2 regions of the Enterobacter sp. H2G27 genome follow, and region 2 is predicted to be linked to the other one. Evidence: riboswitches for the same ligand, from Rfam matches in the RefSeq annotation. Region 2 holds a riboswitch; the other holds the start of a gene.

Evidence for each region. Region 2 has a riboswitch for thiamine pyrophosphate ahead of thiB (thiamine ABC transporter substrate binding subunit). Riboswitches for the same ligand answer to the same signal wherever they lie in the genome.
Region 1: another riboswitch for thiamine pyrophosphate. It lies ahead of thiC (phosphomethylpyrimidine synthase ThiC); the one in region 2 lies ahead of thiB (thiamine ABC transporter substrate binding subunit).

Annotation. Positions count from the first base shown of each region.
Region 1 covers NZ_JBSVSI010000001.1:4,553,883-4,561,562, forward strand. Annotated here, with positions in the region: gene thiE (thiamine phosphate synthase) at 1-117, opposite strand, end outside; gene thiC (phosphomethylpyrimidine synthase ThiC) at 117-2,012, opposite strand; TPP riboswitch at 2,092-2,200, opposite strand; gene rsd (sigma D regulator) at 2,255-2,752, opposite strand; gene nudC (NAD(+) diphosphatase) at 2,848-3,621, shown strand; gene hemE (uroporphyrinogen decarboxylase) at 3,660-4,724, shown strand; gene nfi (deoxyribonuclease V) at 4,734-5,405, shown strand; gene ACW9E7_RS21640 (YjaG family protein) at 5,447-6,037, shown strand; gene hupA (nucleoid-associated protein HU-alpha) at 6,224-6,496, shown strand; gene ACW9E7_RS21650 (DUF1481 domain-containing protein) at 6,508-7,200, shown strand; gene purD (phosphoribosylamine--glycine ligase) at 7,259-7,680, opposite strand, start outside.
Region 2 covers NZ_JBSVSI010000001.1:483,019-490,698, forward strand. Annotated here, with positions in the region: gene araC (arabinose operon transcriptional regulator AraC) at 1-391, shown strand, start outside; gene ACW9E7_RS02255 (DedA family protein) at 520-1,287, shown strand; gene thiQ (thiamine ABC transporter ATP-binding protein ThiQ) at 1,332-2,033, opposite strand; gene thiP (thiamine/thiamine pyrophosphate ABC transporter permease ThiP) at 2,017-3,627, opposite strand; gene thiB (thiamine ABC transporter substrate binding subunit) at 3,603-4,586, opposite strand; TPP riboswitch at 4,618-4,718, opposite strand; gene sgrR (HTH-type transcriptional regulator SgrR) at 4,755-6,410, opposite strand; gene sgrT (glucose uptake inhibitor SgrT) at 6,499-6,651, shown strand; gene ACW9E7_RS02285 (sugar efflux transporter) at 6,771-7,680, shown strand, end outside.

The sequences.
Region 1 (7,680 bases), 4.1 Mb from region 2:
GCGCAGCTGGATCGTGCGAACGCCTGCTTCCAGCAGTCGCGCTATCCACGCCACGCTGTCCACCACCGGATAGAGCCCTAAACGGTAGGGGACGGGCGGGAAATCGGGCTGGTACATTACGCCTCCTCTTTTTTGAGGTAGATTTCGCCGCCTCTGGCGCGGAAGGTTTCAGACATGTCCGCCATGCCCACTTCAATGGTTTGCGCTGCGGCGTAGTCGCGCACCTCCTGGCTGATTTTCATCGAGCAGAATTTTGGTCCGCACATGGAGCAGAAATGCGCGACTTTGCCCGATTCCTGCGGCAGGGTTTCGTCGTGGTAGGCGCGGGCGGTGAACGGGTCCAGCGCCAGGTTGAACTGATCCTCCCAGCGGAATTCAAAGCGCGCCTTCGACATGGCGTTATCGCGGATTTGCGCGCCCGGATGGCCCTTGGCCAGATCCGCCGCGTGGGCGGCAATTTTGTAGGTAATCAGCCCTTGCTTCACGTCCTCTTTGTTTGGCAGGCCGAGGTGCTCTTTCGGCGTCACGTAGCAGAGCATGGCGCAGCCGAACCAGCCGATCATCGCCGCGCCAATGCCTGAGGTGAAGTGGTCATAGCCCGGCGCAATATCGGTGGTCAACGGTCCCAGGGTGTAGAACGGCGCTTCGTGGCAGTGCTCCAGCTCCTCGGTCATGTTGCGGCGGATCATCTGCATCGGCACGTGTCCCGGGCCTTCAATCATCACCTGCACGTCATACTCCCAGGCGATTTTGGTCAGTTCGCCCAGCGTGTGCAGCTCGGCAAACTGCGCTTCGTCGTTGGCGTCACGGATGGAGCCCGGGCGCAGGCCGTCGCCCAGTGACAGAGAGACGTCATAGGCGGCGCAGATCTCGCAAATTTCGCGGAAGTGTTCGTAGAGGAAGTTTTCCCGGTGATGGGAGAGGCACCACTTCGCCATGATGGAGCCGCCGCGCGAGACGATGCCGGTCAGACGCTTCGCGGTCATCGGCACGTAGCGCAGCAGCACGCCCGCGTGAATGGTGAAGTAGTCCACGCCCTGCTCGGCCTGCTCCAGCAGGGTGTCGCGGAACGCTTCCCAGGTGAGGTCTTCGGCAATGCCGTTGACCTTCTCCAGCGCCTGATAAATCGGGACGGTGCCGATCGGCACCGGGCTGTTACGCAGGATCCATTCGCGGGTTTCATGGATATAGCGGCCGGTGGAAAGATCCATTACCGTATCCGCACCCCAGCGCGTGGACCAGACCAGCTTTTCCACCTCTTCTTCGATGGAGGAGGTGACGGCCGAGTTACCGATGTTCGCGTTGACCTTCACCAGGAAGTTGCGGCCGATAATCATCGGCTCGGACTCCGGGTGGTTGATGTTGGCGGGGATAATCGCGCGCCCGGCGGCCACTTCGTCACGCACAAACTCCGGCGTGATGTTCTCCGGCAGGCGAGCGCCAAAGCCTTCACCAGGATGCTGATAGCGCAGCACTTCGCTGCGGATACGCTCGCGACCCATGTTTTCACGGATGGCGATGAACTCCATCTCCGGCGTGACGATACCCTGGCGGGCGTAGTGCAGCTGGGTCACGCATTTACCTGCTTTAGCACGTTTTGGCGTCAGCAGGCCGGTAAAGCGCAGCTCGTCCAGACCGTCGTCGGCCAGGCGCTCTTTGGTGTACGCAGAGCTGAGCACGCTCAGCTCTTCGCAGTCGTTACGCGCGTCAATCCACGGCTGGCGCAGCTTTGCCAGCCCCTGCTGGACGTTGATGGCAACATCAGGATCGCCGTATGGGCCGGAGGTGTCATACACCGGCACGGCTTCGTTGTCTTCATACTGCGGATTCTCTTTGCTGCCGCCGATAAGCGTCGGGCTGAGGTGGATTTCGCGCATCGGAACGCGAATATCGTCCTGCGAGCCGGAAATGTAGATGCGTTTCGAGTTCGGGAAAGCAGTGCTTTCCAGGGTATCGATGAAGTGTTGGGCCTGTGCGCGCTGTTCGCGGCGGGTCAGTTTTGCAGTAGACATAGCTCATTCCAAAAGTGAAGGACATGGCTTGTCAGACGACGGATGAAGCAAGAGAGGATCGCCCGGGGGGCGATACAACAGCAGTGTGACTCTTGTTCCCTTCGCAGGTATTAGCCTGATCAGGTTCCGCGGATCCCGAATTAACGGTCTCAGCCCGGCTTTCGCTCTGGGCACTCCGACAAGAAAAATCCCCCTCGTGAGAGGGGCGAATGGTTGTAAATTACTCGTTAACGATTAAGAACTCAAGCAGGGCGCGCGACGTTCTCTTCGTTACTGATGTTCAAATCATTGTCCAGGGCGAGAGAGATCAGCTTATCTTCCAGCGTGAATCGCTCCTCCAGCGCTTCGCCGAGGTCGGATAGCGCTTTCTGGAACTCAAGATAGTTATCGTGATCGATGGCATTCTCGAGCGCGGAATCATAGTAATCCATGATCTGCTGGGTATTGGCTTCCAGCAGCGGATAGAGCTTGCTGGCCGCTAAATACGGCGTTGTCCCTTCCATTTCGCGGATAATGCGTTCATAAATATTGAAATGGCCGTCGGACAGATAGTCGACCAGGCCCTGACAAAAATCATCCAGCGCTTTTTCGTTCAGTCGCATAAACGATTCTTTGCCAGGCTTAATGCCGACCAGATTGTAATAAGCCACGAGTAGATGCTTGCGCACATGCAGCCAGCGATCCACCAGTTTGTTACTTCCTCTAACGCGCTCAGTCAGGCTTTCTAGCTGGTTTAACATGGTCGACTCCGCAAAGTGTAGGATTGAATCTGCTCATCCAGAATGTAACCACAATGCTAACAACATGTCAGTGAAGCGAAGGTAGTGCAATAGATATGGATCGTATTATTGAAAAATCAGATCTGGGTTGGTGGATCGTCAGCCACGAACAAAAATTATGGTTGCCCGGTGGAGAACTGCCCTACGGTGCGGCGGAAACGTTCGATCTCGTGGGCCAGCCTGCGCTAGAGATCGGCGAGTGGCAGGGTGAGCCCGTGTGGTTGATCCAGCAAGCGCGTCGTCAGGATATGGGATCCGTTCGCCAGGTGTTGGATCTGGACGTGGGCCTGTTCCAGCTGGCGGGGCGCGGCGTGCAGCTGGCGGAGTTTTATCGCTCGCACAAATACTGCGGCTACTGCGGTCATACCATGCACCCGAGCAAAACCGAGTGGGCGATGCTCTGCAGCCACTGCCGCGAGCGCTACTATCCGCAGATTGCGCCGTGCATTATCGTCGCTATCCGCCGGGATGATTCCATTCTGCTGGCGCAGCATACACGTCATCGCAACGGCGTACACACCGTGCTGGCCGGCTTCGTCGAGGTGGGCGAAACGCTGGAGCAGGCGGTGGCGCGCGAGGTAATGGAGGAGAGCGGCATCAAAGTGAAGAACCTGCGCTACGTTACCTCCCAGCCGTGGCCGTTCCCGCAGTCGCTGATGACGGCCTTTATGGCCGAATATGACAGCGGCGAGATCGTTATCGATCGGAAAGAGCTGCTGGATGCGAACTGGTATCGCTATGACGATCTACCGCTGCTCCCCCCACCGGGTACCGTGGCGCGTCGGCTAATAGAAGATACCGTGGCGATGTGTCGGGCCGAGTATGAGTAGTGTTACACTGAGGCCATGACGCTTAAGGAACTGCAAAAATGACCGAACTGAAGAACGATCGTTATCTGCGTGCGCTGCTGCGCCAGCCCGTTGATGTCACCCCGGTGTGGATGATGCGCCAGGCGGGACGCTATCTGCCAGAGTACAAAGCCACGCGCGCGCAGGCGGGCGATTTTATGTCGCTTTGCAAAAACGCCGAGCTGGCCTGTGAAGTGACGCTCCAGCCGCTGCGCCGCTTCCCGCTGGATGCGGCGATCCTCTTCTCGGATATTCTGACCATTCCGGATGCGATGGGCCTTGGCCTGTACTTCGAAACCGGTGAAGGTCCGCGTTTCACCTCTCCGATCAAAAGCAAAGCCGACGTGGACAAGCTGCCGATCCCCGATCCGGAAGGCGAACTGGGCTACGTGATGAACGCCGTGCGCACCATTCGCCGCGAGCTGAAAGGTGAAGTGCCGCTGATTGGCTTCTCAGGCAGCCCGTGGACGCTTGCGACCTATATGGTGGAAGGGGGCAGCAGCAAAGCCTTCACCATGATTAAAAAGATGATGTACGCCGAGCCGCTGGCCCTGCATGCGCTGCTCGACAAGCTGGCGAAGAGCGTTACGCTCTATCTGAACGCGCAGATTAAGGCGGGCGCGCAGTCGGTGATGATTTTCGATACCTGGGGCGGCGTGCTGACCGGGCGCGATTATCAGCAGTTCTCCCTGTATTACATGCATAAAATCGTCGACGGCCTGCTGCGTGAAAACGAAGGTCGCCGCGTGCCGGTGACGCTGTTCACCAAAGGTGGCGGCCAGTGGCTGGAAGCGATGGCGGCAACCGGCTGCGACGCGCTGGGTCTCGACTGGACCACCGATATTGCCGATGCGCGTCGTCGCGTGGGCGACAAAGTAGCGCTGCAGGGCAATATGGACCCGTCCATGCTTTATGCGCCGCCAGCCCGCATTGAAGAAGAAGTGTCGACTATACTGTCTGGTTTCGGCCAGGGGGAAGGCCACGTCTTTAACCTCGGCCACGGCATTCATCAGGATGTGCCGCCAGAACACGCAGGCGTATTTGTGGAGGCGGTGCATCGGCTTTCTGCCCAGTATCACAAGTAAGGAGTCGTTATGGATCTCGCGTCGCTACGCGCTCAACAAATCGAACTGGCCTCATCGGTGATCCGCGAGGATTGTCTGGATAAGGACCCTCCGCAGTACATTGGCGGAGCAGACGTCGGATTCGAGCAGGGTGGGGACGTGACGCGAGCGGCGATGGTGGTACTGAAATACCCTTCGCTTGAGCTGGTGGAGTACAAGGTCGAGCGTATCGCGACCACCATGCCGTACATTCCGGGCTTTCTCTCCTTCCGCGAATATCCCGCGCTGCTGGCAGCGTGGGAGCAGCTTTCGCAAAAACCTGACCTGCTGTTTGTCGATGGACACGGGATCTCACATCCGCGTCGTTTAGGCGTTGCCAGTCATTTTGGGCTGCTGGTGGATGTGCCGACCATTGGCGTCGCCAAGAAACGCCTGTGCGGCGCGTTTGAACCTCTTTCATCCGAGCCGGGTGCGCTGGCGCCGCTCATCCATAAAGGCGAGCAGCTGGCGTGGGTCTGGCGCAGCAAGGCACGCTGTAACCCGCTCTTTATCGCTACCGGGCACCGTGTGAGCATGGACAGCGCCCTCGCGTGGGTGCAGCGCTGCATGAAGGGCTACCGCTTGCCGGAGCCGACGCGCTGGGCAGACGCCGTGGCGTCTTCACGTCCGGCTTTTGTTCGTTGGCAGGAAATTCAGCGATGATTCAGGTAAACTGCGCCTAATTTTCGATTCGAGAGATCATCATGCTACAAAACCCAATTCACCTGCGCCTTGAAAAGCTGGAAAGCTGGCAGCACGTCACCTTTATGGCTTGCCTGTGCGAGCGCATGTATCCCAACTATGCCGCGTTCTGCAAGCAGACGGGTTTTGGTGATGGCCATATCTACCGCCGCATTCTGGATCTGATCTGGGAAACGCTGACGGTGAAAGACGCGAAGGTGAATTTCGACTCTCAGCTCGAAAAGCTGGAAGAGGCGATTCCGGTGGCGGATGATTTTGACCTGTACGGCGTCTACCCGGCAATTGATGCCTGCGTGGCGTTAAGCGAACTGCTGCACTCCCGACTGAGCGGTGAAACGCTGGAGCACGCTATTGAAGTCAGTAAGGCATCTATTACGACCGTCGCGATGCTGGAAATGACCCAGGAAGGTCGGGAAATGACCGACGAAGAGCTGCGTGCGAACCCGGCGGTTGAGCAAGAATGGGACATTCAGTGGGAAATTTTCCGCCTGTTAGCAGAGTGTGAAGAACGCGATATTGAGCTGATAAAAGGGCTGCGCGCGGACTTACGAGAGGCTGGCGAGAGCAATATTGGTATAATTTTTAACCAATGAGACAATAAATCTTGAGATAACGCCCGTTTTGTCGCTCCTCGACTCTTCCCTTTCGCCCCTTGTCTGGTCTACATTTGGGGGGCGAAAAAAAGTGGCTATCGGTGCGTGTATGCAGGAGAGTGCTTTTTTGGCATTTTCGTCGCACTCGATGCTTAGCAAGCGATAAACACATTGAAAGGATAACTTATGAACAAGACTCAACTGATTGATGTAATTGCGGACAAGGCTGATCTGTCTAAAGTGCAGGCTAAAGCTGCTCTGGAATCTACCCTGGCTGCTATTACTGAGTCTCTGAAAGAAGGTGATGCTGTACAACTGGTTGGTTTCGGTACCTTCAAAGTGAACCACCGCGCTGAGCGTACTGGCCGCAACCCGCAGACCGGTAAAGAAATCAAAATCGCCGCAGCTAACGTGCCGGCATTTGTTTCTGGTAAAGCACTGAAAGACGCTGTTAAGTAAGACGCGTGGCAGTGAACAGTTTTAGCGAAGGGGCGGTAACGCCCCTTTTGTCTTTCTGGCGTGGAACGCTCGCGCTGGCAGGCATGCTGCTGCTGTCAGCCTGTAGCCACGACACCTCCCTGCCGCCGTTTACCGCCAGCGGTTACGCGGACAACCAGGGCGCGGTCAGGGTCTGGCGCAAAGATTCCGGCGGCGAAGTTCATCTGCTTTCTGCCTTCAGCCCGTGGCATAACGGCAATACGTCGACTGCGGAATATCGCTGGCAGGGAGATGACCTGTCGCTGATTGAACTGAACGTCTACAGCAAAACCCCCGAACATGTGAAAGTGCGTTTTGACGACCATGGCGAGCTGAGCTTTATGCAGCGCGAAGTCAGCGGTCAAAAACAGCAGCTTTCCAGCGATCAAATCGCCCTCTACCGTTATCGTGCCGAACAAATCCGCCAGACCAGCGATGCGCTTCGTCTGGGTCGCGTTGTGCTGCGCCAGGGGCGCTGGCATGCCGATGGGTCGGTGACAACCTGCGAAGGGCAGACGGTCAAGCCTGAGCTCGAATCCTGGGCAACCGAACACATTCAACGCCGTCAGCGTCATTCATCAATGGAAGTGAGCGTGGCGTGGCTTGAGGCGCCGGAAGGCTCTCAGCTGCTGCTGGTGGCGAACGAAGACTTCTGCACCTGGCAGCCGACGGAGAAGAGTTTCTGAGGTAAATCCCCTCTCCCTTGAGGGAGAGGGGCAGGGTGAGGGGGAACAGACGGTTCCGTTACTCCCCCTGCTCGCGCGCAATAGCGCGATAGCCGATATCCTGACGGCTAAAGCTACCGTTCCAGTGAATATCTGCCATCAGCGCATAGGCGCGTTTCTGTGCTTCTGCCACGGTATGGCCTAGCGCGGTTGCACACAGCACGCGTCCGCCGTTGGTGAGGACGCGATCGTCGCCATCCAGCTTCGTACCCGCGTGGAACACCTTCGCACCTTCAATCTCTTCCAGCGGCAGGCCGTGGATTTCATCACCGGTGCTGTAGTTGCCCGGATAACCACCCGCAGCAATCACCACGCCGAGAGACGCACGCTCGTCCCACTCGGAGGTTTTCTCGTCCAGCTTGCCATCGCAGGCTGCCAGGCACAGATCCACCAGATCGGATTTCATGCGCAGCATGATTGGCTGCGTTTCCGGATCGCCAA
Region 2 (7,680 bases):
GATAAACCTCCTTGAACAGCTGCTGCTGCGGCGGATGGAGGCGATTAACGCGTCGCTTAACCCACCGCTGGATAACCGCGTGCGCGACGCCTGCCAGTACATCAGCGACCACCTGGCCGATAGCCAGTTTGATATTGCCAGCGTCGCCCAGCACGTCTGCCTGTCGCCGTCGCGGCTGTCGCACCTGTTCCGCCAGCAGCTTGGCGTCAGCGTGTTGAGCTGGCGCGAGGATCAGCGCATCAGCCAGGCGAAGCTGCTGCTCAGCACCACCCGGATGCCCATCGCCACCGTGGGGCGCAACGTGGGCTTTGAGGATCAGCTCTATTTCTCCCGCGTATTTAAAAAATGCACCGGTGCCAGCCCCAGTGAATTCCGCGCGGGATGTGAATAAACGGTAAAAAAAGATAAACAAACAGGTGAATGCGGGAAGCAACCTGTAAACTATTCAGACAATTGTTGCCTTGACGCGGTGCGGGGCGCTAAGCAGAATCGCTGATTCGTTTTCTGACCGGAATAGTTATGCAGGCATTGCTGGAACACTTTATTACCCAGTCCGTTATGTACTCGCTCATCGCCGTGGCGCTGGTGGCGTTTCTGGAATCGCTGGCCCTTGTCGGGTTAATTCTGCCCGGCACCGTGATGATGGCGGGGCTTGGGGCGCTGATCGGCAGCGGTGAGGTCAATTTCTGGCAGGCATGGCTGGCCGGGATTATCGGCTGTCTGCTGGGGGACTGGATCTCCTTCTGGCTGGGCTGGCGCTTTAAGAAGCCGCTGCACCGCTGGTCGTTCATGAAAAAGAACAAAGCGTTGCTGGATAAAACCGAGCATGCGCTGCACCAGCACAGCATGTTTACCATCCTCGTGGGCCGCTTTGTTGGGCCAACGCGTCCGCTGGTGCCGATGGTGGCCGGGATGCTGGATCTCCCCGTCGCGAAGTTTGTGGTGCCGAACATCATCGGCTGCGTCTTTTGGCCGCCGTTCTATTTCCTGCCGGGGATCCTGGCGGGCGCGGCCATCGATATTCCTGACGGTATGCAAAGCGGTGAGTTCAAGTGGCTGCTGCTGGGCACGGCGGTGCTGCTGTGGCTGGCGGTCTGGCTCTGCTGGCGGCTGTGGCGCAGCGCGAAAGCGAGCGTCGATCGCCTGACGCGCTATCTTCCGCGCTCTCGTCTTTTGTGGCTGGCCCCGCTGACGCTGGGTGTAGCTGCGGTAGCCCTTGTCGCGCTGATTCGTCACCCGCTGATGCCGGTGTACGGTGAGATTTTATTAAAAGTGGTCAGTCGTTAAGGACTATTGCCCTCTCCCAGTGGGAGAGGGCCAGGGTGATGGCATCAGACCGCACGAATGCCCAACAGTGAAGACGCCCCCGCTTGACCACTGAGCAGCTCTTCCGTCTTCCCATCCCACGCAATTCGCCCTTCTGCAACGACCACCGATCTCGGCGCAATCCGTGCTGCATCCTCAATACTGTGCGAAACCATCAGCATCGTAAGCTGCTGACGCTGGCAGACCTCCTGCACCAGGGCGAGCATCTCCTGACGCAGCGCGGGATCGAGCGCCGAGAAGGGCTCATCCAGCAGCAGCAGCGGCTGCTCGCGCACCAGACAACGCGCCAGCGCCACGCGCTGACGCTGGCCGCCGGAGAGCTCGCCCGGCAGCCTGTCGATGAATTCGGTGATCCCCATCTGTCCGGCAATCACTTCAAGTTTTTCGCGTTGGGCATCGTTCAGCCTGAGCCCCGGATGCATTCCCAGCGCGATGTTTTGCCGCACCGTCAGATGGGTGAAGAGGTTGTTTTCCTGAAACAGCATCGACACAGGACGTTTAGCCGGAGGGGCGTTGGTGAAATCACGATTATCGATGGCTATCGACCCGCTGGCAGGTTGCAGAAAACCGGCGATCAAATTGAGCAAGGTGCTTTTCCCGGCACCGCTTGGGCCAAGCACCGCAATCCGCTCGCCCTGCTGAACGGAGAGCGTGAAGCGCATCGGCAGATGCTGATAGAGCCAGGTTACATCAGTCAGTTTTAACATCTCGCCCCGGGAGTTTTTCGATAACGGTAAATAAGGCAAAGCACAGCAGCAGCAGTAACAGCGCGGTGACCGCGCCGTCCTGACTGCGGTAAGAGCCGATTTGCTGATAAAGCCAGTACGGCAGCGTGCGGAAATCGTCATTGCCGAACAGCGCCACGACGCCAAAGTCTCCAATAGAGAGCACGCAGGCAAACGCCAGCGCCTGCGCCAGCGGGCGTTTTAGCGCGCGCAGTTCGACTACCTTCAGCCGCTGCCAGCCTTGCATGCCCAGCGACTGACACAGCAAATCGTAGCGGCTGTTGACGTCGCGCATCGGGTTTTCCAGCACCTTAAGCGCGTAGGGGATGGCCATTAAGGCGTTGGTGAAAATCACAATGCCATCGGCCCTTTCCGGCATGCCGAAGGTGCTGTTAAACAGTAAAAAGAAGCCCGTTGCCAGCACGATGCCCGGCATCGCCAGGATCAGCATGCCCGTCAGCTCCAGCATTTGTCCGGCTTTTTGCGCCTGGCGGGCGTAGAGCTCACGGCTGCTCCACAGCAGCATCATGGTCAGGAGGACGCACAGTAATCCGGCAGCCAGCGCGATACGCAGCGAGGTCCAGGTGGCCTGCCAGAGAACGGGCTGTTGCAGGACTGCCATGAGATTGAGGTTCAGTCCGTCAACGATAACGGCCATCAGCGGCGGCAGCAGAAGCAGGAGCGCCAGCGCGATCAGGATAAAATCGGTAACGCGGCTGTGCAGGCTGTCCTGCGGATCGCGCCAGCCGGTTATTTGATTACTGCCCGCGGGAATGGCTTTACTCAGCCGCTGGCTCAAAAGGACCAGCACAAGGCAGCACGCCATCTGCACCATCGCCAGCAGCGCGGCGCGACCGGGATCGTAGTCGTAACTCAGCGCCTGGTAAATCGCCAGCTCAATAGTGGTGGCCTGCGGCCCGCCGCCGAGCGACAGCACGGTGGCAAAGCTGGCAAAGCAGAGCATAAAGATTAACGCCGCGACGGGCGGGATCTGGCGGCGCAGCCACGGCCATTCGACAAAGCGGAAGAACGACACGCCGCGCATGCCGAGCTGGGCAGCAACCTGGCGCTGCTCGCCGGGAATGTTCTCCAGCGCCTGCAAGAAGAGGCGCGTTGCCATCGGCATATTGAAAAACACGTGCGCGAGCAGAATGCCCTGCAGTCCGTAAGGAGAGAATGACCATTCCAGACCAAGCTGGCCGAACAGCGAAGCCAGCCAGCCCTGGCGACCGTAAACGCTGAGGATACCAAATACCGCCACCAGCACGGGCAGGATCAGCGTCATGGCGCACAGGCGCAGCAGTGCCAGCCTGCCGGGAAAACGCCGCCGATACAGGGCGCGCGCCAGAAAAATGGCCGGGATCGCCGACAGCAGGGCTGAAAGGGACGCCTGCCAGAAGGAGAACCGGATAACGTGCCAGAGGTAGCTGTCGTGCCAGAGGGCGAGCAGGTCGCTCTCTGGCGCGTTAAACCACAGTGCAAGAAAAGCCCCCAGGCTGACCGCCACCATCACTGTGGCGGCGAGCAGCCCGGGAAGTAACCAGCCGGGAATCAACGGCTGACGGCGCGTTGCCATTCACTTACCCATGCTGCACGCTGCGCGGCGACCTGCTGCGGCGTAAACTCCAGCGAGGTGTTTGGTTTGGTCAGCTGCTCGAAACCTGCGGGCAGCGCAACGTTCGTAACCGGATACATCCAGTTGCCTGCGGGAATCGCATTCTGGAACGCCGGTGAAACCATAAACTTCAGGAACTTCTCGGCCAGCTCCGGCTGTTTGCTGGCAGCGGTACGCGCGGCCACTTCCACCTGCAGATAGTGCCCTTCAGCAAAATTAGCGGCAGCGTAGTTATCTTTCTTCTCGGCGATAATGTGGTAGGCCGGAGAGGTGGTGTAGCTCAGCACCAGGTCGCTTTCGCCTTTGAGGAACAGGCCGTAGGCTTCGCTCCAGCCTTTGGTGACGGTGACGGTTTTAGCGGCCAGTTTCTGCCACGCCTCCGGCGCTTTATCCCCATAAACCTTTTGCATCCACAGCAGCAGGCCCAGGCCTGGCGTACTGGTGCGCGGATCTTCATAAATCACGCGCCATTTCTGGTCACTTTCCACCAGCTCTTTCAGGCTCTTCGGCGGGTTTTTCAGCTTATTTTTGTCGTAAACAAAAGCAAAGTAGCCATAGTCGAACGGCACAAAGGTGTCGTTTTTCCAGCCGCCCGGCACGTTAACGGCATTTGCCGCTACGCCGCTTTTGGCAAACAGTTTGGTTTGCGAGGCGGCTTCCAGCAGGTTGTTATCCAGCCCGAGCACCACGTCGGCCTTGCTGTTTTTCCCTTCCATACGCAGACGGTTGAGCAGCGACACGCCATCTTCCAGAGCCACGAACTTCAGCTCGCAGTTACAGTCCGCTTCAAAGGCTTTTTTAACCACCGGGCCAGGGCCCCAGTCGGCAGAGAAGGAGTCATAGGTGTAGACCGTCAGGACGGGCTTCGCAAAAGCAGGCAGCGCAAACAGCGCCAGCAGGGGAAGAACTTTTTTTAACACTTTGCACCTCAAGGTTGAGTGGCAAAGGATTTTGAGCGACAGCCTCAAATCCCTTCGCCGGCGTTATCCGGATCAGGTTCGACGGGTATTATCTCAGCGCACATCTGTGATGCAGCACCCCGTTGAGAACGGCGCTATTGTAATGATTTGGTGAATATTACGAAAGCGTTATGGCTCCGGGGGCGCAAACCAGGCGGATTTAAAATCAAACCAGCCCAGGGTGTTCATCCGCAGGCCGCGCATGCTGCGCTGGCCCTGGATCATCAGCCAGTGGTGGATCAGCGGGACGATCGCCTGCTCGGCCAGCAGCTGCTGGCACCAAACGGCAAGGTTCATCTCGCCCGATCGCCACAGGGCGGCGTCCTGCTGCCAGTCCCGATCGATGCAGTGCTGGATCAGCGGTACTTCATACAGATGTGAAAATAATGAAAAATCGAGCGGCAGGGTAAAATTAGCGCTGTTGAGCCAGATATCGCTGGCGATCTCTCCCTGATGCCATTCGTCATAGTCCACTTCTCTTACCTCTAACTTGACCCCCTCGGCTGCCAGCAAGCGGGTCATGATCCTCGCGATAAAACGATGCTCCACGTGCTCGCGGTAGTAGGTCAGGGTGATGGACTCCAGCCCTGCGGGTTTGTCGCAGTGCGACGGCCGGGCGTGGTGCCAGCGCGGAAGCAGACCGTAGGCCGGAAACCAGTATGTCTGGTACTGCTCTTCCGCATGGTAGATCAGATTGGAAGGGGACAGCACGTGGCTGATCCACTTGCGGACGCCCTGGTTTGCCCCGCGGTGGGTGCGGCGGTCAAACAGGAGATAGTAGCATCCTTCCTCCAGGCGGCTCTCCACGGCCTTTTCTCCGGTGGTGGGGCCTTCAAGCGTCAGACCGCAGCTCAGGTCTTCATTGAGATCAGGCAATACCCACACGTTCACTTCGTCGATCAGCGCCCGATAGCCAAAGTAGTCATCGAACGCGCGGATTTTCAGCTGGTTGCTGTTATTGCGGGACACGGCGTAGGGCCCGGTGCCAATTGGCAGGCTGGCAAAATTGTTCATCGATTCCCACTCGCCGGGCAAAATCATCGACGGTACATAGCCCAGCAGCCAGGGAAGCCACTTGTCCTGCTGCGACAGCTCAATGTCCAGCGTCCAGGCCGTGGGGGAATGGATGCGCGAAATATGCGAGTAGAGCGGCAGCCTGCGGGCGCGTTCCAGAGAGGCGATGACGTCGTGCATTTCCAGCTCGCGGCCGTGGTGAAAGTGGATGCCGGGGCGTAAGAAGAAGCGCCAGTGGCGCGGGGAAAGCTGCTGCCAGTGATGGGCAATATCCGCCTCCAGTTCCCCGTTTTCCTCATTTATGCGCGTCAGGCCGCTGAAGATTTGTCGGGCCATGTGGGTTTCCGAGCGGCGTAACGCCGTGCCGGGCAAAAGATTTTTCATCGGACGGTAGTAGAGCACCCGCAGAATGTGTCGGCCCTGACGAAAGCTGCGTCCGAGATGGGAGACCAGCATCTGGCGCACGGCGGCCTTGTCGCCCACCAGCTGGACCAGCTGATCGATGCGGTCCTGTTCGAGCAGATCTTCTGCGCGCTGCTGCTGCAACGCCAGTCCGGTATACAGGAAGGTCAGTCGCGAGCGTTTGCCGCGTCCCGCTTCCGCTTCCCAGCTTAACCACCCCTGCTGCTGCATGGTGTTGAGCAGCGTGCGCATATGGCGGCGGGAACAGCTAAGCAGGTCCGCCAGCTCGTTGAGCGTGGTCTCCTGCGATTGCCCCTCGCAGCACTGCCAGAGGCGGATAAACTGTTGTTGCAGACGACCGGAAGGCATAAAAGGGGAACTCCTGACAAAAAACCAGCAATTTATTTATCCCTATATTAGGCCAATAATTCTCCTCGATGAAGCGAGGAGGTAAATTATGAAGAGGTCTACCGCACGTCAGTTTTATCAGCAGTACTTTTCAGCGACAAAAGGATCGTCCTGGCTGGCCCGCCGGTGTGCAGAGCAACGGCTGAAAACGTTAGAAGAATTGATGCAGTGGGACGTTACGACACCGACCTCTTCCCGCTAACTCGCCTCGATCATGTGTGACTGAGTATTGGTGCTTATCACCCGCCAGCAAAATGTTTTTGCTGGCTTTTTTCGTTTACTATTCACCCAATTTCGATTCGCTTTCACAAGGACTTGCGCATGCTGTGGTTGATGACGATGGGGCGACGCCTGAACGGCGTGTATGCCGCTTTTATGCTGGTGGCCTTTATGATGGGCGTGGCGGGGGCGCTTCAGGCGCCGACGCTGAGCCTGTTTCTCAGCCGCGAGGTAGGGGCGCAGCCGTTTTGGGTCGGCCTGTTTTATACCGTCAACGCCATTGCCGGGATCCTGGTCAGCCTCGCGCTGGCGAAACGATCGGACAGTCAGGGCGATCGCCGCAGGCTAATCCTCTTTTGCTGCGCCATGGCCGTGGGCAACGCGCTGCTCTTTGCCTTCAATCGTCATTATCTGACGCTCATTACCTGCGGCGTGCTGCTGGCGTCGCTGGCGAACACCGCTATGCCGCAGCTGTTCGCCCTGGCCCGTGAATATGCGGATAACTCCGCGCGGGAAGTGGTGATGTTCAGCTCGGTGATGCGTGCCCAGCTCTCGCTGGCGTGGGTCATTGGTCCGCCGCTGGCCTTTATGCTGGCGTTGAACTATGGCTTTACCACCATGTTCTCCATTGCGGCAGGGATTTTTGTCATCAGCCTGGCGCTGATAGCCTTCGCACTGCCGTCCGTGGCCCGCGTCGAACAGGCGACGGATAAACCTGTTACCCAGGTGAGCGGCTGGCAGGACAAGAACGTCCGCATGTTGTTTATTGCCTCGACGCTGATGTGGACCTGCAACACCATGTACATTATTGATATGCCGCTGTGGATCAGCAGCGATCTGGGCTTACCGGACAAGCTCGCGGGGATCTTGATGGGAACCGCTGCCGGGCTGGAAATTCCGGCGATGATTCTGGCGGGCTATTACGTTAAGCGCTTTGGAAAGCGTCGGATGATGATCGTCGCCGTGGCGGCCGGGGTACTGTTCTACGCGGGGTTGATCCTTTTCCATTCGC